3 regions of the Shewanella halifaxensis HAW-EB4 genome follow, and region 3 is predicted to be linked to each of the others. Evidence: predicted binding sites of a transcription regulator. Region 3 holds the regulator's gene; each other region holds the start of a gene.
The links. Region 3 encodes sigma-54, which starts transcription at its own class of promoters, with help from an activator protein. Its sites were predicted from a motif close to GTTGGCACGNNNNTNGNNT; they were not measured.

Region 1: the regulator sigma-54 is predicted to act here: its motif matches at 2,646-2,664, upstream of flgB (flagellar basal body rod protein FlgB).
Region 2: the regulator sigma-54 is predicted to act here: its motif matches at 4,677-4,695, upstream of SHAL_RS21665 (DUF4097 family beta strand repeat-containing protein).

Annotation. Positions count from the first base shown of each region.
Region 1 is NC_010334.1:1,719,873-1,726,829, reverse strand. Features, by position in the region: gene flgE (flagellar hook protein FlgE) at 1-878, opposite strand, end outside; gene flgD (flagellar hook assembly protein FlgD) at 967-1,770, opposite strand; gene flgC (flagellar basal body rod protein FlgC) at 1,796-2,212, opposite strand; gene flgB (flagellar basal body rod protein FlgB) at 2,215-2,613, opposite strand; gene SHAL_RS07340 (CheR family methyltransferase) at 2,789-3,622, opposite strand; gene SHAL_RS07335 (chemotaxis protein CheV) at 3,763-4,683, opposite strand; gene flgA (flagellar basal body P-ring formation chaperone FlgA) at 4,970-5,677, shown strand; gene flgM (flagellar biosynthesis anti-sigma factor FlgM) at 5,825-6,139, shown strand; gene SHAL_RS07320 (flagella synthesis protein FlgN) at 6,215-6,640, shown strand.
Region 2 is NC_010334.1:5,079,931-5,086,887, forward strand. Features, by position in the region: gene SHAL_RS21640 (phosphoenolpyruvate carboxykinase) at 1-85, shown strand, start outside; gene SHAL_RS21645 (hypothetical protein) at 395-817, shown strand; gene SHAL_RS21650 (helix-turn-helix transcriptional regulator) at 814-1,023, shown strand; gene SHAL_RS21655 (M14 family metallopeptidase) at 1,241-3,082, shown strand; gene SHAL_RS21660 (class I SAM-dependent methyltransferase) at 3,590-4,393, opposite strand; gene SHAL_RS21665 (DUF4097 family beta strand repeat-containing protein) at 4,797-5,552, shown strand; gene lepB (signal peptidase I) at 5,682-6,341, shown strand; gene SHAL_RS22870 (GIY-YIG nuclease family protein) at 6,416-6,793, opposite strand; gene SHAL_RS21680 (S9 family peptidase) at 6,793-6,957, opposite strand, start outside.
Region 3 is NC_010334.1:4,501,778-4,508,734, reverse strand. Features, by position in the region: gene mgtE (magnesium transporter) at 1-1,131, opposite strand, end outside; gene SHAL_RS19175 (HPr family phosphocarrier protein) at 1,223-1,498, opposite strand; gene rapZ (RNase adapter RapZ) at 1,485-2,339, opposite strand; gene ptsN (PTS IIA-like nitrogen regulatory protein PtsN) at 2,548-2,991, opposite strand; gene hpf (ribosome hibernation promoting factor) at 2,994-3,281, opposite strand; gene SHAL_RS19155 (RNA polymerase factor sigma-54) at 3,311-4,774, opposite strand; gene lptB (LPS export ABC transporter ATP-binding protein) at 4,911-5,642, opposite strand; gene lptA (lipopolysaccharide transport periplasmic protein LptA) at 5,639-6,196, opposite strand; gene lptC (LPS export ABC transporter periplasmic protein LptC) at 6,268-6,825, opposite strand; gene kdsC (3-deoxy-manno-octulosonate-8-phosphatase KdsC) at 6,822-6,957, opposite strand, start outside.

The DNA of each region.
Region 1 (6,957 bases), 2.4 Mb from region 3:
CCTAAGGCTTCGGTCTTAATAACCGCAGGGTTACTGCCAGTGTAAGCACCTGTATCATTGAAAGAGACTGCCGCGCCCTTCCAGCCAGCCGCGTTTTCAGCATTGGCCTTGCCATCTACTGTACCGTCACCATCGGTATCGACATTATACTCACCAGCTGCGGGGTCTAAATCGACAGGCTTACCGTCTACCGCGTAAAATGCAACCCAGTTGCTCTCACCGGTATGCGCAGCATTAGGTGGGCGTACGAAGTATGAAGTTAGAATATGTGGCTCACCGAGTGAATCATAGATGGTCACCGAGGTTGAGTTGTTAAACGTATCTGGGTCATCGGGATCGAAAGCAGCTGGATCGAGTGTGGACTCCCCCGCATTAAGATTCATCTGAATACCGACACTATCGGTCTTAACTGGGCTACCCGCCGTATCAGGAATTTGTACCGGCTTAGTGGTCGTTAAACTCACCGATGTCGAATTACCGTCTTTATCGACAGGGAACGTCTGTAAGAAGTTGCCAGCTGAATCAACGATATAGTTATTTGAGTCGAACTTAAATGCACCTGCTCGTGTGTATGAATGATCTTGAGAACCCACTTCAGATGAGGTCACAAAGAAGCCACCACCGTTAATCGCCATATCGAGTGAATTGTTGGTGAAAGCCATACTGCCCTGATGGAACTGCTGAGCAACCTGACTCGTCGCGACGCCACCACCGACAGTGGTTTTGCTGTTTGCAAAAATAGAGCTAGCGTACACGTCGGCAAACTCTGCGCGAGACTCTTTAAAGCCTGTGGTGTTTACGTTTGCAATGTTGTTTGCCGTTGTATTTAGATCTTTTTGGGCTGACGATATACCGCTCAATGCAATGTTAAATGACATGATTCACCTCAATCCTTGTTTAATTCGATTTCGAGACGTTTGATCTTTATATTAAGTACAAACATCTCGCAAAATGAGTTTCTAGCTATTAGGCTTCAGATACAGCTAACACATCACTGATCTTAATTCCGCCAACACCCCGTAAGTTTAAAATAGCCCCAGTCGCTGCGGTTCCAAGTGAAACACTGGTCACGTGAGCATAAGTTGATACGGGTAGCTCTTCGCTTGTGCCGTCAACTTTACCGCTGGCTTTGAAGGTATAATTCCCCTCTGCTACGGGCTCGCCGTTCTTGTCTAAACCATCCCAGCTCACATCTATGTTGCCACCGGCACTGCCATCGACACTATAAGTTGTCACTAACTGACCGGTTTCATCTTCGATGCGGACAGTGATAGATTCGACAGGCTCAGGCGTGCTGATAATGCCTTTCATGCTGGGATCTTCAGCAGAGATATGCGCAGTATCTGACGGGATCAACACCTTTTGGCCAACAAGCCCCGATGCTTGGAGGGCTTGGCTTGAACTGGTTAACGCATTTAGATTGCCAATTTCTTCGTTGAGTTTACTGATCCCATCTACGGTTGAGAAAGACGCCATCTGCTGGATCATTTGATCATTATCTACAGGCTTAAATGGGTCTTGCATAGACAGCTGTTGACTCAATAACGAGAAGAAATCCTCCTGACTTAACTCCTGACTATTAGGTTCAGGAATGGAGCTTTCTTGAGGCAAACGTAGTCCATCAAGAAACGGGTTTCCCGTTGATGTCTGCTCAGTGTTCGTAGTCGAACTCTGAGTCGCTGCCTGCGCAGTTTGCGGCGAAATGGCATTAGCCTGTTGCGGCTGGCCAGGAGCCGGCTGCGTTGCGGTGAGCGGATTAATAAGGCTCAAAATTTACCTCCAGCTTTCACTGAGTTTATTTGCCTATTCTAAGTGTCTGCTGAAGCATGGATTTAGCCGCTTCAGTGACTTGTACGTTCATTTGATAAGAGCGAGAAGCTGAAATCATATTGGCCATCTCCTCCATCACATTGACATTCGGCTTATAAATAAAACCGTCTGTGTCCGCCATTGGGTGGTCTGGCGAGAATTCTTTATTTAGTGGCAAGTCGCTTTCAACAATCCCTTTTACGGCCACTGATGCTGATGCACTTTGATGTTGCTGCGCCTTACTCATCTCAGCTTCAAAAATAGGATGACGTGCGCGGTAAGTCTCGCCGACACTGCTCGAAACAGAATCCGCGTTAGCAATATTACTTGCCGTGGTATTAAGTCTGACCGACTGGGCCGACATGCCCGAACCTGCAACATTAAAAATATTAAATAAGCTCATGATTAACTGCCTCTAAGTGCTTTTTTCATACCGGCGAACTTACTGTCTAGAAAGCCCAGTGACATCTGATATTCGAGTGCATTTTGCATAAATGCCGATTGCTCTTGTTGAATATCAACCGTGTTACCATCTCCGGTATCAGGTTGATTGGGCACTCGGTAGCCCACATGTTGCTGAGTTAATGCCGCCATATCGAAGTGTTTAGTGTCACTTTTAGTCATAGCTAAGCCCGATTGCTGAGATTGCGCCGCCCCCATCGCTTTTGAGAAATCGACATCGCGGGCTTTATAGTTTGGCGTGTCGGCATTAGCAATATTTGAAGACAGGACTTCTGCACGCTGGGAACGAACGCCCAAAGTGTACTGGTGAACCCCTAATGCTTTGTCAAAACTAATCGCCATAAAATTGCCTCCTCAGCTCGATAGCTAAAACAAAGCAATAGTTGTGCCAAATCAGTGTCGTTTTATGAAGATTAGTGGGGAGGCGTATTTAAGATAGATTCATGGATAGAATATTAGATTTAAAAAACGCGTCATAACGACGCGTTTTCAGAGGAGCACTCAAGTGAACAAAGCGTTAGCCTCGCTTTTGATAATAGATCCCCGGATTGCAGCGCACCATATCAAATTCGTCAGACAGACCCGCAATAGACTCCGATGCGCCTAAAAACAAAATGCCGTTAGGATTTAACGCGGCAGCAAATTGCCGTAGGATTTTCCGCTTTGCCTCAGGTGAAAAATAGATCAACACATTACGGCAAAAAATAATATCGAACTTGCCTAATAAGGTATAACTTTCAAGCAAGTTATGCGCTCGAAAGTTGACTAATCGCTTAACATTGTCTTTAACGACCATGTTGCCCGAGGGTAAAACATCAAAAAACTGACGTTTGCGTTCATCGGACAAGCCTCGACCTAATGCAAGATTATCATATTCAGCACCTTTACAACGCTCAAGCATAGATGGCGATAAATCGGTTGCCAAGATCGCTGCACTCGCGGGAAGACTACCAGGCTTACGCTGCTGATGCTCTAGAATCGTCATGGCTAAAGAATAGGGCTCTTGCCCTGAGGAACAGGCAGCAGACCATATCTTAACTGGACGGCCTAAACGACTAAATGTGGGTAAAATGGCGTTCGATAACAACTCGAAAGGATAACGATCGCGAAACCATAGTGTTTCGTTTGTGGTCATAGCATCGATAACCTCAGTGCGCAGTTGACGCTCTGTCGGTTTCATCGAATGTTTAACCACATCTGATAAGGACGGCAAGTTGTACTTGCCCATTAGAGGCGCTAACCGGCTACGCACCAAATACTGCTTATTTTCTCCCAACACAATACCACTGTGTTGTTCTAAGAATAATCTAAATTGATTGTACTCATTCTCAGCAAGAGATCTATTTGCCACTCTAATATCCTAATTTAATAAAACAAACCACATTAGCCAAAAAGACATTGACCACAGGCAAAAACGAACGCAGCGTTATACCTTAGCATCAACACAAACACAAGCAAGGGATCGTTTCCCTCGATGCTAAATAATGACGACTAAAGACTTAAATGCTTGTTTACCGCTGCAGCTAACTCATCTGGATTAAATTTAGCAATAAAATCGTTAGCCCCTACTTTTTGCACCATAGCCTGATTAAATACACCACTTAACGAAGTATGCAATACCACTTTGATATTTTTCAGCTTAGGATCATCACGAATTTCTGCCGTTAATGTATAGCCATCCATTTCTGGCATCTCGATATCAGAAATGATCAACGGGATCTCAGTTGAAACATCTTCAAGCTCAGCAGACATGGCTCTAAGTTTTTCTAGCGCCTCTTTACCATCTTTGGCGGTATCGATCTGCAGATCGAGTGAGGTGAGCGCCCTAATAATCTGCTTACGTGCGACCGAAGAGTCATCAATCACCATGATGTGGTAATGCTGATCTCTGTCAATCGTTAAGGCATCATCTAACTCTTTACTGATATTGGTATTAACGGGTGAGATTTCATCAAGAATTTTTTCAACATCTAAGATCTCTACTAACTCATTTTCGATCTCAGTTACCGCAGTTAAGTAAGAGAATTTACCCGCCCCTTTTGGAGGTGGCATAATCGCTTCCCAATTCATATTAATAATTCGCTCAACAGAACTGACTAAGAAGCCCTGAACGCTGCGGTTATACTCAGAGATAATAATGAAGCTATTTTCAACACTCTCGATTGGACGCCCACCCGTTGCAGCGCTCAAGTCTATCACCGAAATAGTCATACCACGCACATGGGCAACACCACGTACCTTAGAGTTTAACTTAGGTAGATTCGTTAACGGTGGACACTGCAGCACCTCTTTAACTTTAAAAACATTAATACCGAATCGTTGACGTCCATTTAGCTTAAATAACAATAATTCTAGGCGGTTTTGTCCAACCAACTGAGTCCGTTTATTTACTGATTCGAGAATATTCGACATACATTTTTTGCCTTGTACCTACCTGGGTAGGCGATATCTATTTCAATTTAATTAATGTGTGTAAATCAGTGATGCAAATACTCGTTATAATCTGGCCACATCCGCATTATTTCACACAACCAACACTTTTAGGCACATTACTTGCTTATTTGAAGCTATCCAAGCGAGCATGGCTTTTTTCAGTCAAACTAATGACGCCAACTAATCCAAAAGGATAAAGATGACTGCAGTTCAGCACATAACACAATATAGTCGCATTTTAGCGAATCAAGCCACTGCATTCATTATGAAAATCTATTTTGGCTCATTTTTATTAATACTTTTGCTACCAACTTTAGCATACGCCACTACAGCTGCCAGTATTCCTTCTGTATCGACCATCTCTCGATTAGCTATAGCGGCAGTTGAAGAAAAAATTGAGGCCCCTGCAAAAGCAAGGATTAATATCACACCCCAGAGTCTAGATACCCGTGTCAACCTGCCCAATTGTTACTTACCCATAACCGCTGAGATTGCCAGTGACCGCGCGATCCGCCGAAACAATACCGTAAAAATCAGTTGTAATAGTCCTGACTTAAGTTATCCATGGCAGATGTTTGTATCCGTAAGAGTCGATATTCTGTACCCCGTTGTGGTCGCAAAATCGACCATGGGCCCAGGTGACCTTCTCTCTAGAGGTGATATTGAACTCGAATACATTGAACAAACCACATTACGGGGGCATCAATTTGAAGAGATCTCTGAAGTGGTGGGAGCGCGGCTAAAGCGACGCGTCGCACCTGGGCAACCGATTTTTGCCAACCAACTCTGTATTGTTTGTAAAGGTGATAGCGTGTCGATATATGCTCGTTCTGAAAACTTTGAAATTAAAACCGTTGGTGAAGCACTGCATGATGCTAATGTTGGCGATAAAGTTCGCATAAAGAACAGCCACTCGCATAAAAACCTCGATGCACGCGTCACTGGCGTTGGCCAAGTCGAAGTAAGAATGTAAGAATGTAAGAATGTAAGAATGTAAGAATGTAAGAATGTAAGAATGTAAGAATGTAAGAATGTAAAAATATAAAAAATCCTAAAGTAGCGAGTGATACTGCCGATAGTATGGGTAAGAAACTCTCTTTATTAACTGTTGGATCTCAAAATGGCTATTGATATTAAACAAATAAACCCTCATACCAATACACGTATCGGTACGGGTTCTAATGCAAAAAATGCAGCGGTTCAAACACCCGCAACTCCTGCGCCAACGATTCAGAAAAGTGATTCTGTTTCGATTACCGCACAGGCTCAACAGATTCAAAACGTACAAACTAAGATGGCCGACATGCCTGAAATAGACCAAAAGAAAGTCGACGAAATTAAAGCAGCAATTGCTGAAGGGCGTTATAAAATCGATCCTGAGAAGCTTGCCACTAACATCGCAAACTTTGAAAATGAGCTTAAAGACTTAAGTTAAGCTGTATCTACTCGCTATAAGCCATAACGGGTCAAAAGCTGCGAACTCAATAGAGCGAAAATTAACAAGGCCATTATGACAAATTTATCTCAACTCCTTAGCTCACAACACCAAGTGTTGACTGAGCTAAATTCGGTTATTAGCCAGGAAAAACAAGCCTTGCATGCACAGCAAGCCGATGTTTTGTTGTCGTTAGCCAGCACTAAGGCAAACCTATTGGCAAGCCTGAAGCAAAATGATGAGATAATTGCGCAGCAGCCCGATCTTGCCTTGTTAAATACAGACCCAGAGTTGTCTCAGCAAGTGAGTCACGCAAAGGCATTATTGGCCGAGTGCCAACAGCGAAATGCAGAAAATGAATCGTTAATTGAATTGAGTTTAGCCAGCTTAAATCGATTTTCACAAGCGTTACAGGTCAGCCGTAACGCGTCTAGCCTGACTTATGATGGTAAAGGCAAAACCTCCAGTATTTCAACGCTTGGAAATAATTTAAAAGCGTAAAAGAAGGCCCTAGGTTCTAGGTTCTAGGTTCTAGGTTCTAGGTTAAAGCCAAGACGAACGGCCTGCGGCCTTACGACACGTGACTTCGCCACTACGGAACGCTTCGCTTACGGAAAAGAAAGTCTCAAAAACAACGGCATAAATGCCATCCTAGAAGGATTGCGCCCTAGGTTCTTCTTCGCTTTCTCGGCTTTCCCTGCTTCTAACCCGTCTCAGCTTGTCCGGCCCTTAATTGTCTCAGCTCTTCCAGCCTTTAACCGTCAGCGCAGCGCTCGTTGAGTGTGTCTGCGAGCGTTCCGTCTTCCGTGAGCAAAGCG
Region 2 (6,957 bases), 580 kb from region 3:
TCAGCATCTTGCCGACAGCTTTAAGGCTAACTTCGAGAAGTATCAGGTACCAGATTCAATCAAGGATGCTGGCCCTAACGCTTAATGGCGTGATGCCTAGCACTCAATCTTGAGCGTAGCTCACATTAGAGATGACATTAGAGATTGCGTTCGAGAATAAAAAATCCCAGCCTAGGCTGGGATTTTTTATTGCCTAAGACCAAGCGGCGTAACCTACTTATAAATAGCTAAAAATATCAAACAAACCATCTTCCTCTCCAACCTCAATATGTAAAGCCTCGCAAACTTAAAGTAAAGCATGCTTGACTTATAATTGATAACCCTCTAAAGTTTAAGTCAAGCTTACTTTACATTAATAGAGTAAAAGACACGCAATACATAAGGAACTGTAACCATGAAGATCATCGAAGCTATCTGCGCCAAGGGCCTGCCAAAGCGCGACCTTAAAAATGCCAATCGAGTTAATCTGCTTGCGCTCTTTTGGGTCCTCACACTAATGATAAGCACCTTTTTAAGTGAGAATGAATTACTAAACAGCGGGCTATTAATCACCTTAGCATTTTGCATTCATACGCTTATCGGTATCGCCATGTTGGTATCCTATCGCCACTTTCTGGTACAACTCGATGAGATGGAGCGCAAGGTTCAGTTAGATGCACTCGCTTTGTCTGTAGGGGTCGCCATTATTAGCTTTTCCAGCTATTCAATATTGGAAAATAGCGCTATTGTGCCGCCTCTCAATGCTGCATATCTCATTGTGTTAATCGCTTTGACCTATATCGTTGGCATTATTAAAGGAAGGATCAGTTACCGATGAAAAACCGTCTAAAAGTGCTCAGAGCCGAGCGCGACTGGACTCAAGCCGACTTGGCTGAAAAACTAGAGGTGTCGCGCCAAACCATCAACGCCATAGAAAAGGGCAAATATGATCCGAGTCTACCCTTAGCCTTTAAAGTTGCTCGGTTATTTGAGATGCCAATTGAAGCCATTTTTGAGGACGAAACTGAACTCACCATGAGTTAGACGAATGACATTCAAGCACGACTTGATGCATGGTCTTCCCAAAATGCACACTATAGGTAGGCCTTAGGTTTCTCCCCGAAATCTAAGGCCTATCCATATCTGCATAAGATCACCCAAGCGCATATTTTGAAACAGTTACGCAGTTGCACTTATCGATATTTTATTGAAAGATAACGGCCTAATAATAATTAAAATAGCTAAAAATGGGTACCCGACTATGCGCTTAACTTCCCTATCGGCCATCGCCTTATTGGCGGCCAGCACCAGCGGTTACTGTTCCGCGGCAGCTCAAACAAGTACGACGCCTCAACTAGCAAACACCTATATCAACGATGAGATTTTGCCGCCGCTCACCTCTTGGCACGGTGGCAGTGAATCTCTCATCCTAGCGGCAGATTCAAAATGGGCGACACCATTTGAGCAAAACGGCCTTAAGACTAGCCCGAGCTATGATGAAACCTTTGCCTGGTTAGACAAACTGATAGCCGAGAGCGAGATGCTTAAGAAGGTGAGCATAGGCAAGAGCCCACAAGGTCGTGAGATCTGGATGATTGTCGCCTCCAAAGAGGGAGCGGAAGACGCAACTGCTTTAGCAAGTAATGGCAAACCGACCTTGCTAGCACAGGCAGGGATCCACTCAGGGGAAATTGACGGCAAAGATGCCGGCATGATGTTACTACGCGACATGGTGTTTAATGGCAAGGCTGAGCTACTTAATAACGCCAACCTACTGTTTGTACCAATTTTCAGTGTTGATGGCCATGAACGCTCAACTGAATATAACCGCGTCAATCAGCGAGGCCCGGTTAACATGGGCTGGCGCACCACAGCGCAAAACCTCAACCTTAACCGTGATTATGCCAAAGCCGACACGCCCGAAATGCAACATATGCTGCGAGCCATCAATATTTGGCAGCCGGATCTCTATATCGACGTGCACGTTACCGACGGCATCGACTATCAATACGACGTCACTTTTGGCTACAACTTAGCCCAAGGACAAAGCCCTGCGATCTACAATTGGCTAGAGAATAGCTATCGCCCAATGATTGAGTCTGCACTGTCTGAACAAGGTCACATTCCCGGTCCTTTAGTGTTTGCCATAGACAATACCGACATCACCAAGGGAATGTCATTGTGGAACGCAAGCCCGCGCTTTTCTAATGGTTATGGCGACGCTCGCCACCTACCCACAATTTTGATTGAAAATCACAGCCTAAAGCCCTTTAAGCAACGGGTGCTAGGTACTTATGTGATGCTCGAATCCAGCCTTAAAGCGATAGCCGACGATAGCACTAAGCTAATATCCGCCATTCAGCAGGACAGGTATCGATACTCACCTAGAGTGACCCTCACTTGGCAACAGGAGCAGCAAGCACAAGGCTGGGATTTTAAGGGAATAGGTTACACGTTAGAACAAAGCGCTATTAGTGGTAACGAGATTGTGCGCTGGAATGGTGAGCCACAGCTTTACCCAAACTTGCCCGTTATTGGTGGGACTAAGGCCGATATCAAAGTGAGCCGCCCAGACGCTTATTATATTCCACCGCAGTGGCAAGAGGTGATTGAACGCTTAAGTGTTCATGGCATTCGCATGACCACGCTAGATAAGCCTGCAGAGCTTAAGCTGCAGCAATATCAATTTACCAACCCAAGCTTTAACAACAGTGATTATGAAGGGCGTCAACAGGTCAAGGCCGAGGTCACTAGCCACGGGGTCGATGTAAAATTGCCTGCGGGTACGGTACGTATCGATACCAAGCAACCCTTAGGCGATCTCGCCATCTTGCTGCTGGAGCCGCAATCGCCGGATTCACTGTTCCAGTGGGGCTTCTTTAATCCAATATTCACCCGTACCGAGTATATTGAAAACTACGCGGTAGAGCCGTTGGCGGCAAAGATGTTAAAGGATGAGCCAGCACTACAAGCCGAGTTTGATAAGGCACTTAACGATCCGGAATTTGCTGCCAACCCTAGAGCCCGGTTACGCTGGTTCTATGAGCGTAGCCCCTACTTTGATAATCAATACCTAAAGTACCCAGTGCTTCGTGGTTTATAGCGTTTAAAGCAAAGAACCCAGTTTAAGCTGGGTTCTTGGGTTTTGTTTTCAGCCCTAAACCACCTACTTCAGTAGGTGATTATCATCAATTAAGCTTTACCTGAAATAAAACGAATGAAAGTTATGGAGTAGGCTATGTTTAATGGCTTATTAGCACACCGACTTTTTGTTGAAGAGAAAGTATCCATGAAGGCTCGCTTATCGCATCCCTGCGACACATGGCTTATAAGCTCATTTAAACATATCCACGTTAGACTCAGCGATACAGTTAAGCTTTGCTAGAAGTGCTGTGCAAGCTTCTAAATCAGGGATGATTTAGCCCATGTTTGAATAAAAGGCCTATAGGGATATATTTGCGGCGTCTTGCTAAAGCAGGATAGGAAAGCTCCCTTCTAGGGAGTCTGCTTTGTAACATATGGGCAAAGCCACCTTCTTCAGAAGGTGGATTCTTTACTTATTACTCAAATTTGGGCTTAACTTACCAGCATTAGCCTCTAGGTGCTGTTTTTAAGGCTTTTTAGTGGCTGATATCGCGTAGGTTAACGGCAGGCGCTGGCCCTGTTGCTCAACAAAATAGCGTTGACGTTGTTCAGTGCCTTGCGGCAATTCCACCTCTACCGTTTCTTCAGTTAAGCCTTCGAAACAGTTGTAGGGGCTAAAGGGGAATTCATTGAAGCTGTTTACCTCAAGGCCAGCCTTGATGAGCGCATTAATCACATCGGACAACGAGTGCGACCAACTCATAAAGGTATTGGTATCGTCATTAGCGTTCTCGGTATAGGTCACTTCATCCTCTACGTCTGGCGCATCTTGGTGAAAATAGCTATAGCCTTCAAATACCGCCTGAGCAGGATGGAACTCCACCATATAAAACTGACCACCAGCCACCAGCTTACTCGCGATAACTTGTGTCCACTTATCGAGATCCGGTAGCCAAACAATCGCACCGTAGGAAGTAAACACCAGATCAAATTGCTGTGCTACACGTTCTGTCACGCTATAAACATCGCAGCAGATAAATTCAGCATTCAGTTCTGCCTGCTCGGCAAGCGAGCGAGCTTGAGTGATAGCCGCTGATGATAGATCGACGCCGGTAACATTGGCGCCCATCCGAGCCCACGACAAGGTATCCAAGCCAAAGTGACACTGAAGATGCAGTAGGCTTTTACCTTTTACCTCTAAGTGAGCCAGCTCTATCTCTTGCAGTGAACTCGCTCCCTTAAGGAAACCTGCGACATCATAAAACTCAGACATCACGTGAGTCTGTACACGCCTATCCCAGCCTTGTTGGTTAACCGATAAATAATCCATCTCTGTTTCCCTACATAATTTTAAATCTTAGATTCTAGGCTTGAGCATTAGTAGGTTCTAGGTTCTAGGTTCTAGGTTCTAGGTTCTAGGTTCTAGGTTCTAGGTTCTAGGTTCTAGGTTCTAGGTTCTAGGTTCTAGGTTCTAGGTTCTAGGTTCTGCACTTTCAGCCAAGCCTTTGAGTAAATTAACTAATAATTGCACTTCCATCATAGTAAGTGAGGAAATTTACTACTAAGACAGCCAGCAACACAAAGATAACACATTCAAAACAATTAGATAACTTGTTGGCATGGTTACTGCTTATTCAGAGACAGATAAACATTAAAAGCAGCTTTGTTAAGCCTGCACTTAGATCTTGAGACGCTTAGACCTTAAGATCAAAATAATAAAAGGAAGTTACCCGATGAAATCAACCTCAACTCTGCTTGCCACCGTTATTGCTATTTCACTTTCCGGCTGCATCATCAATGTTAACGGTGCCAGCGCAGGGCCACTCAACCACCAGAAGAAACAATTACAAATTGATGCCACTCACATCGAAAGCTTAGTCGCCGAGACTGGCGCAGGCGATCTCAACATTCAGGGTGTCGAAGGGCTGTCGCAAATCATGGTTACCGCCGATATCTACACCTATGGCGATATCGAGAGTAATCTCAGCCTCAAGCAAAACGGTTCTAAAGCCACACTGATTGCCGAGTTCGATAGCAGCATTAACTTTCAGCGCTCACCCTATATCGATCTCACCATACAAGTTCCCAGCAGCATGATGCTAGATATCGACGATGGCTCTGGCGATATCGAAATCAACAATGTTCAGGCGAATATTACCTTAGACGATGGCTCTGGCGATTTGTGGATCAAGGGCGGTCACGACCTCAATACCCAAGATGGCTCAGGCTCTGTTGAAATTAGCAACACCACAGGCAAACTCACCTTAGAAGATGGCTCTGGCTCTATCACTCTTTCAGGCATTGGCGGCGATACCCATATTGACGATGGGTCAGGCGACTTAAACGTTAACAACGTCAACGGCCGCGTGGTCATTGACGATGGTTCTGGTGATATCGATGTTGATAACACTCTGGGTTTAAGCATTATCGAATCCGGTTCAGGTGATTTAAGCGTAGATAACATCAACGGCTCAGTCAGTATGCACTAAGTTTTTCGTATAAACGCCTTCCCGGCGCAGGGCTTGTTGCCGACTAGTGTGCCTAGCGGTCAGAGATCCTGACTACAAGAGCACTAACGTCAACAGTGCCCTGCCCAACTAATTGAATAAGAGTGCCTTATGAATAAAGTGAAACAGCTTTGGAAAGATAATCGTCAGCTAGTGCTATTCATTGTTTTAATGTCTGTTTGTAGAAGTGCTATCGCCGACTGGTACACAGTACCGACTGGATCTATGCAGCCTACGATTAAAGAAGGCGACCGTATTGTGGTAGATAAGATGGCTTATGACTTACGAGTGCCCTTTACTCAAATTTCATTAGCTACAACGGGTGAGCCAGAACGGGGAGAAATTGTCGTTTTTGAATCAAAAGCCGCGGATAAACGCTTAATCAAGCGGGTAATAGGCTTGCCAGGGGATAAAATTAGCTTAAGTCATGAAGTCCTATTTATTAATGGCAAGGCGTTGGATTATTCACTAGTAACCAGTGATCAGCGTGAGCTGATCGCCACAGAAAATCTTAATGGCTTATCCCATAGCATCCGTATTGAAAAGTATGCCAGCGATCAGTTAAGCAGCTTCGAAACGGTGACCGTCCCCGAGGGGCATTATCTGGTCATGGGCGATAACCGCCGCAACAGCGCCGACTCACGAGTGTATGGTTTTGTGCCTAGAGATGAACTTAAAGGTAAAGCAACCAGAGTCGCATTCTCTCTGGATGATGAAAACCACTACCTTCCTCGAGAAGAGCGGTTTTTCACTAATCTATACTTGGATTAAATCGCTGATTGTAAGCTCATCGGTGTCTGTAATAGCACTTGCACAAGATAACGTTGCACCAGTGACTATTCGACTCATCCCTCGATCAAGGCGAGCTTCTTAGTTCTAGGCCATCTCTTCAATGCTATCTCACGCTTGAGCGCATCGGAGCGACTACCCACGGTTTCCGAGTAGGCCAATGTCAGTGGCCCCTTGCCTCGTAGGTATTTAGCCGACTTAGCACTGCCACTCTGGTGCTCGGCAAAACGCCGAGTCACATCTGTAGTCACCCCAGTATAGAGATGACCGTTAGCGCAGCGCACCATATACAGAAACCAAGTCGGCTCTGTTTTTACAGCCTCTAAGGCGTTTGTAAGCTCAGAGCGACTTACAGGCTCATAGCGATCTGTAAGCTCAGGGCTACTTACTGGCTCAAGGCTGTTAGTCTCCGGTATTTGAACAATATCAGCCATTAACGGCTAGCACCCTCTGTCATTTTGCCTTGTTGAGTCGCCTTATCATCTAAGCCTAACAAGCCAAGGAAGAAGGCATACTCTTTCGCCGTATCATCATACTGGCGATAACGGCCACTCTTGCCACCGTGTCCCGCTTCCATATCGGTATCGAACAGCAGCAT
Region 3 (6,957 bases):
GAGAACTGACCACAGAAGGCCATTTAGGAAGCCAATAGCGAGTTCCTTACCAATCAGCCAACGTGAGTTACTCTGACCAATCTGGCCGAGTGCAATACCACGAATAACCAGTGCTAAGGTTTGGTTACCCGCAACGCCACCCATACTAGGCACAATGGTCATCAAAATAGCGATAGTCGCAAATTGCTCTAGCGTACCCTCGAACATGTTACTGACCGATGCGGCTAGCAGCGCAGCGAACAAGTTAACGGTTAGCCATAGTGAGCGGCGGAAGGTACTCTTTAATACCGGACCAAAGGTATCGGTATCGTCATCCATACCCGCCATACCCATCATCGAGTGTTCGGCATCTTCACGAATAACGTCGACCACATCATCGATGGTGATACGGCCGAGCAGCTTGTTGTCAGCGTCGATAACCGGTGCTGATACCCAGTCATGTCGTTCGAATAACTGCGCGACTTCGCTGTCTGACATACCAACAGGGATCGCTTCAAGATCTGACACCATGATTTCACGCACTGAGGCGTTGGGATCACAGGTCAGCAGGTCGGCGATACGTACGCCACCTAAAACACAGTCTTTTTTATCGACCACATACAGCATATCGGTAGCATCAGGCAGTTCACCGCGGATCCGCAAATAGCGCAAAATCACATCGATATTGACGTCAGGCCTTAAGGTCACCGTATCGGTGTTCATCAGGCTACCGGCGGTGTCATCAGGGTACGACAGCGCTTGCTCGACACGTACTCGGTCTTGCTTGCTCATCGACTGTAAAACTTGGTTAAAGATGCTGTCAGGCAGGCTTCGTAAAATATAGGCTAAGTCATCGGTGTCCATGCTTTCGGCTGCTTTTGCAACGCGCTCAGGACTCATCTGTTTGATCAGGCTGTCTTTAAGCTCTTCACCGAGTTCGTCAAGAATTTCACCTGTGTGTTCTTGGTCAATCAGTTGCCATAACACTTGACGGGTGCGAGGTGGAGAAGATTCGAGAATAAAAGCAATGTCCGATGCCGCCATATCCTGCAACATGTTGCGGACATGGACAAACATACCGTTGCCTAATGCTTGAGTCAGCTGATTGAGACGTTGGTCAGTTGTTTCGTTGTCTAAGACTTCAATCGGCATGGCTCCCTCACTGGATAGTTTTAAAGGCGCTTATAATAACTTAAGTGCTGGGGATTTGTGTGTGATAACTAAGGAAATGAATGATTAATTATTAATTATCTTCATCAAATTTGGCATCAATTAATTGGCAAATAGCATCGAGTGCCTTTTTGGCGTCGGTTCCTGTTGCAAGGAGTTGTACCGTTTTTCCCATGCCTGTTTCTAACATTAATAAGCCTAGTACACTTGACGCCGAAGCCTGTTTCTCACCTTGAATGATGGTGATTTCGGCATCAAATTCAGAGGCGAGTACGACCAGTTTTGTTGCTGCGCGGGCGTGAAGACCTAGTTTATTGCAGATGGCGACTTCACGTTCAATGGTCGGCATTTTTTAGCTCTCGGTGGCGGACTTGTATTTTATGTTTGCCATCTTTGAAGTGAGCTGCAAGGCGCTCGGTAATGTAAACCGAGCGGTGTTGACCACCTGTACAGCCAATCGCTATGGTGAGATAGCTGCGATTGTTGCGCTCTAAGTCAGGTAACCAAGTCTCGAGTAGATCTTCGATCTGTTTAATAAACTGATTGACTCGAGGACGTTCATTTAAGAAGTCTTGTACTGGTTTATCGAGTCCTGTCATTGGGCGCAAGTCTGGTTCCCAATGGGGATTGGGTAAAAAGCGAACATCAAACATAAAGTCGGCTTCGGTCGGCATGCCGTGCTTAAATCCAAATGATTCAAAATTGATCATCAGTTCTTTATCAAGGTTACCGAGCAAGATCTCACGCACCTGATCGTTAAGATCATAGATGTTGAGAGTTGAGGTATCGATATAGTGGTCGACGATATTGGCTAGCGGCTCAAGTGAACGCCCTTCTATTTCAATTGCTTCTTTTAACGATACATTATCGTGAGATAGAGGGTGTAGACGACGAGTCTCGTTATAGCGTTTTAGTAGTACTTCATCGCTAGAATTAAGGAAAAAGCTAAGTAACTCAACTCCATCAGGTAAGTTGGTTAGGTGCTTAATAAGCTCGCTTTCTTTTTCTGGTAGGTTACGGATATCGACGCTGATCGCTACAAGATTGGTGTTTCCAGAGAGCTCTTTGAGTAGTGTGCCCATCATAGGCAGAGGCAGATTATCGACACAATAATAGCCGAGATCCTCTAGCATTCTTAACAGAACGGATTTTCCTGAACCGGAGCGACCTGAGACTAAAACAAGCTTCATCGTATGACTACCTGATAGAGATTTAACTAAATGTTTGGATTTTGTGATTATGTTGTACAAGTATATAGATTAACGTCTTTAAGGCTGAAAGCAAGAATTTGAGTGGGTAATAAAAAATAAATAATATTGCAGTAATAATTACTTAGGTCTTTAAATCATCAATGCATCATTGGAACAATGATAATAATTTAAAGACCCGAGTAAGACGCTACTGAGTAATGACTTGGTATAGCTCCGATTCATTACTGGTTTTTCTCAACTGCTTAACAACTGCTTTATCGTTGAGTTTTTCAGCCATACAAGACAGTGTCGCTAAATGTTGCTCACACTGTTCAGATGGCACCAGTAGAGCAAATAAGATATCGACAGGCTGCTTATCGATTGCGTCAAATGGGATAGGAACTTCACATTTAACCAATACTGCAACGGGACGGTCTATATTTGCCAGCCTTCCATGAGGAATCGCTATACCATTACCTATACCCGTGCTACCCATTTTTTCTCTCGCCAAGAGACTTTCAAAAATTTCTTGTGAAGAAAGGGTAGGGTACTGGACAGCAGCAATATCACTGATTAGCTCCAGTACCTTTTTCTTACTGCCCGGAGTGGCGCAGGTGGTGCACTCCGGCTGCAGGATGGTACTTAGTTCCATCGTTAGTGTTTAATCAGCTTCTCTTTGTGTTTAATAACCTGACGATCTAGCTTATCGATCAGGGAGTCTATCGCAGCATACATATCTGCGTGTTCCGAAGTGGCAAATACTTCCCCTTTTTTAAGGTGGATTTTGGCCTCGGCAATCTGCTGCATTTTCTGTACATTCAAAATAACGTGCACATTATTGATCTGATCGAAATGTCGTTCAAGCTTTGTGAATTTATCTTCCACATAGCCGCGCAGTGAAGCGGTAATTTCTATGTGATGTCCTGTCAGGTTGATTTGCATTATCGATCCTCCATGTGCCTAATTTTGAGTTATAAACTCTTACGTTGGTTTGAGGGTGGGATCAGCATTGCTTCGCGGTATTTCGCGATAGTACGTCTAGCTACTTTAATCCCTTGTTCCGCCAGAAGTTGGGCCATTTTGCTGTCGCTTAATGGTTTCTTCTGGTTTTCAGCAGCGACTAACTTCTTAATAAACGCCCTAATTGCTGTAGATGAGCACTCTCCGCCGTCGTCTGTACCGACATGGCTCGAGAAGAAATACTTGAGTTCGAAAATACCCCTTGGGGTATGCATATATTTTTGTGTGGTAACCCGTGAAATGGTGGATTCATGCATTTCAACGGCTTCGGCAATGTCATTTAATACCATAGGTTTCATGGCTTCTTCGCCGTACTCAAAAAAGCCTTGCTGAAATTTAACGATACAATTTGTTACCTTTAATAAGGTGTCATTGCGGCTTTCAAGGCTCTTAATAAACCACTTTGCTTCTTGAAGGTGGCCGCGAATAAACTGTCCATCGGCCTGATTAGTCGTGCTGCGTGCCATAGAAGCGTAATGCTGGTTAACATTAATCTTAGGCATATAGTCAGGGTTTAGCTCCACCACCCAGCGGCCTTTTTTCTTGCTAACAGACACATCCGGGATGACATATTCATCTTTACTGCGGGCTATTGCGAGACCAGGTCTTGGATTGAGCGTTTGGATCAGTGTGATAGCATCACGCAGGTCATCTTCTTTGAGCTTGGTTTTACGCATCAGCTGCCTAAAATCACGGCCAGCAATAAGGTCCAAATAGTCTTTAATCAGTAATCTAGCGTTATCTATATGGGGAGTATCGGCTGCATACTGCGCAAGTTGGATAAGTAGACATTCGCTTAGATTACGCGCGGCAACGCCGATAGGGTCGAAATGTTGAATCCGTTTTAAAACGGCCTCAACCTCATCGAGTTCAGTCTCTGGGTCGCCCATCGCTTCGAGGATCTCATCACAGCTTTGAGTTAAATAACCCCGCTCGTCGATTGCATCGATAATTGCAGTCGCGATAGCAAGGTCATTATCTGAAAATGGAGTGAGATTCTTTTGCCATTCAAGGTGCTCGTATAATCCTTCGCTAGTCTCACCCTGAAAAGGCATATCATCTTCACGACTCACGCCTGAGCTGGCGTTCGAGGAGACGGTATAGACTTCATCCCAAGTGGTATCCATCGGTAGCTCATCGGGCATGGAGTCTTGGGTTAGGGCATCAGAGGTTTCAACGCTTGCGCTATCTTGGATTAGCTCACTATCGGAGTTACTTGAAGACTGGTCTTCATCGTTGAGCATGTCGCCGTCTGATTGCTCTTCATCTAACTCCAGTAGCGGATTAGAATCTAATGCTTGTTGGATCTCTTGTTGCAGCTCTAAAGAAGACAGTTGTAACAGGCGAATAGCCTGCTGTAACTGGGGAGTCATGGTGAGCTGTTGACCCATTTTGAGCTGGAGTGACGCTTTCATTTTACCGCTATTCCCTACACTGTAGTTAAACGTTAAAGCTCGCTGAACTGGCGAAGGTTGCTCAAAAACTCAATACTTTGATTTTGTGTGGAAATAATTCCATATTGAGTTTTTTAGCTTCCATACTGTGAATTAACTATAGCCTGAATTGTTCACCTAAGTACACAGCTCGAACTTGTTGGTTGTCCAAGATTTCGGCAGGTGTGCCTTCGGCAATGAGATTTCCGTGGCTTACGATGTAAGCGTGCTCACAAACATCTAATGTTTCGCGAACATTGTGATCGGTGATTAGTACACCTAGGCCGCGACTCTTAAGTTGCTCAATAATCTTTTTGATATCGATAACTGAAATCGGGTCTACACCGGCAAATGGCTCGTCTAACAAGATAAACTTTGGATTAGCCGCTAGTGCTCTAGCAATTTCAACACGGCGGCGCTCACCCCCTGACAATGCCATACCTTGGCTGTCACGAATATGAGTGATATGGAACTCTTCAAGCAGATGCTCAAGTTGTTCTTCACGTTGCTCGTTATTGATGTCATGGCGAGTCTGTAATACCGCCATGATGTTGTCACGCACAGACAACTTTCTAAAAATACTGGCTTCCTGAGGCAGATAACCAATCCCTTTACGAGCGCGCAGATGCATAGGATCGAGTGTAAGATCGTCATCATCAATAAAGATCTTACCCTTATCACTCTGTACTAGGCCTACCACCATGTAGAACGTGGTTGTTTTACCTGCACCGTTTGGCCCAAGTAAACCGACAATCTGACCCGTCTTTACGGTTAAACTAACATCTTGTACGACAGCGCGATTTTTATAGCTCTTCGCAAGATTAACCGCTCTTAAAGTGATTTGCTTCATTGCTGTTCCTGCTGTTCCTGCTGTTCCTGCTGTTGCACTGGTGTTTCTGGTTTCTCTTCCTGATAGGTTTCAGGCTGAATAATGGTGATTACTCTATCATCGCCTTTACCTGAACTTTCAGCGATAAGTTGTTGTAAACTAATGTTGTACTTGATGCGATTACCGGTGACCTGACTACCGTCTTGCGCTAGAGTCGCGTCGCCGACTAAGGTCAGGGTGCGCGTCGCAAGTTCGTAACGGATCTCTTTGGCGCTAGCCGTTGCTGGGCGTCCATCGTCCATTATCTGGGTATAGGTGGCTGGGTTGCCTGTTGCCACAAGGGTTTTACCGCTCTTATCTTCTTTTGAGAAAACACGCAGTTTATCAGCATTCATCTTGATAGAGCCTTGGGTCACTTCGACAGGTCCAAAGAAGATAACCTGATTATTCTTAATATCGGCTTCTTGGCTTGCGGCTGCAATTTTCACTTCTTGCAGCAGATCATCGACCTTAGCAACAGAACTGAAACTTAGCAGGCAAAAAAGGCCTGCAAGGATAGATAGATTGTATTTCATAGCGTCCTTCTACTCAGCTAAAGCACTTTATTGAGCTAGCTCGAGTGTAAAATTGTTCAATATGTTGGGCGTTAATTAGCTTGGTAGATACCTTCTACTTGGCTGATTAGTTTTACGCTCTGGGCATTCAAGTCGGCATACAAGCCTAAACCTTGAATGACAAATTCGTTGCCAGTGACGTGGATAATTTCATCTGACGTCATAATCATAGTATTCAAATCAAGATCTAAATAGCTGGTGCTTAACGTCTGTATCGGCTCTTCTGGGCTAATAGAGTCGATAATAACATTGTTTTCTAGCGTTACCTTGCCAGTCACTTTATTAAGGCTGCCTTTGTCACTTTTTAGTCGCCATTGAGCCAAGCCATCATCAGGGAAAATGAGATAAACAGGCTCAGTAAAATAGGTCATGTTGACGCTATCATAGTGCTCCATATGCTTGGCCGTGACTTCGCTATTAATGAAGCCTAACTCGTTATATTCGATACTGCGTAGATCATCGATAATATAATCGGGTTGCTGACTCGTATCGATACTCAGCTCTTGCTCGCTCTTTTTAGACTGAACTTGCCAATAGAGCAAAAGTGCAGTGCCAAAAAGTGCGATTATCGCAAGGGTAACGCGGCTCATATACTCATCCCATGGGCGGAATCAAACTTGTCTTGGCTTAATAGTAGTAAGTCTGTGAGCTCGCGTAGGGCGCCGTGGCCGCCTTTAATGTGAGTTGTCATCTTGGCGTGCTGTTTCACGTAAGGGTGACCG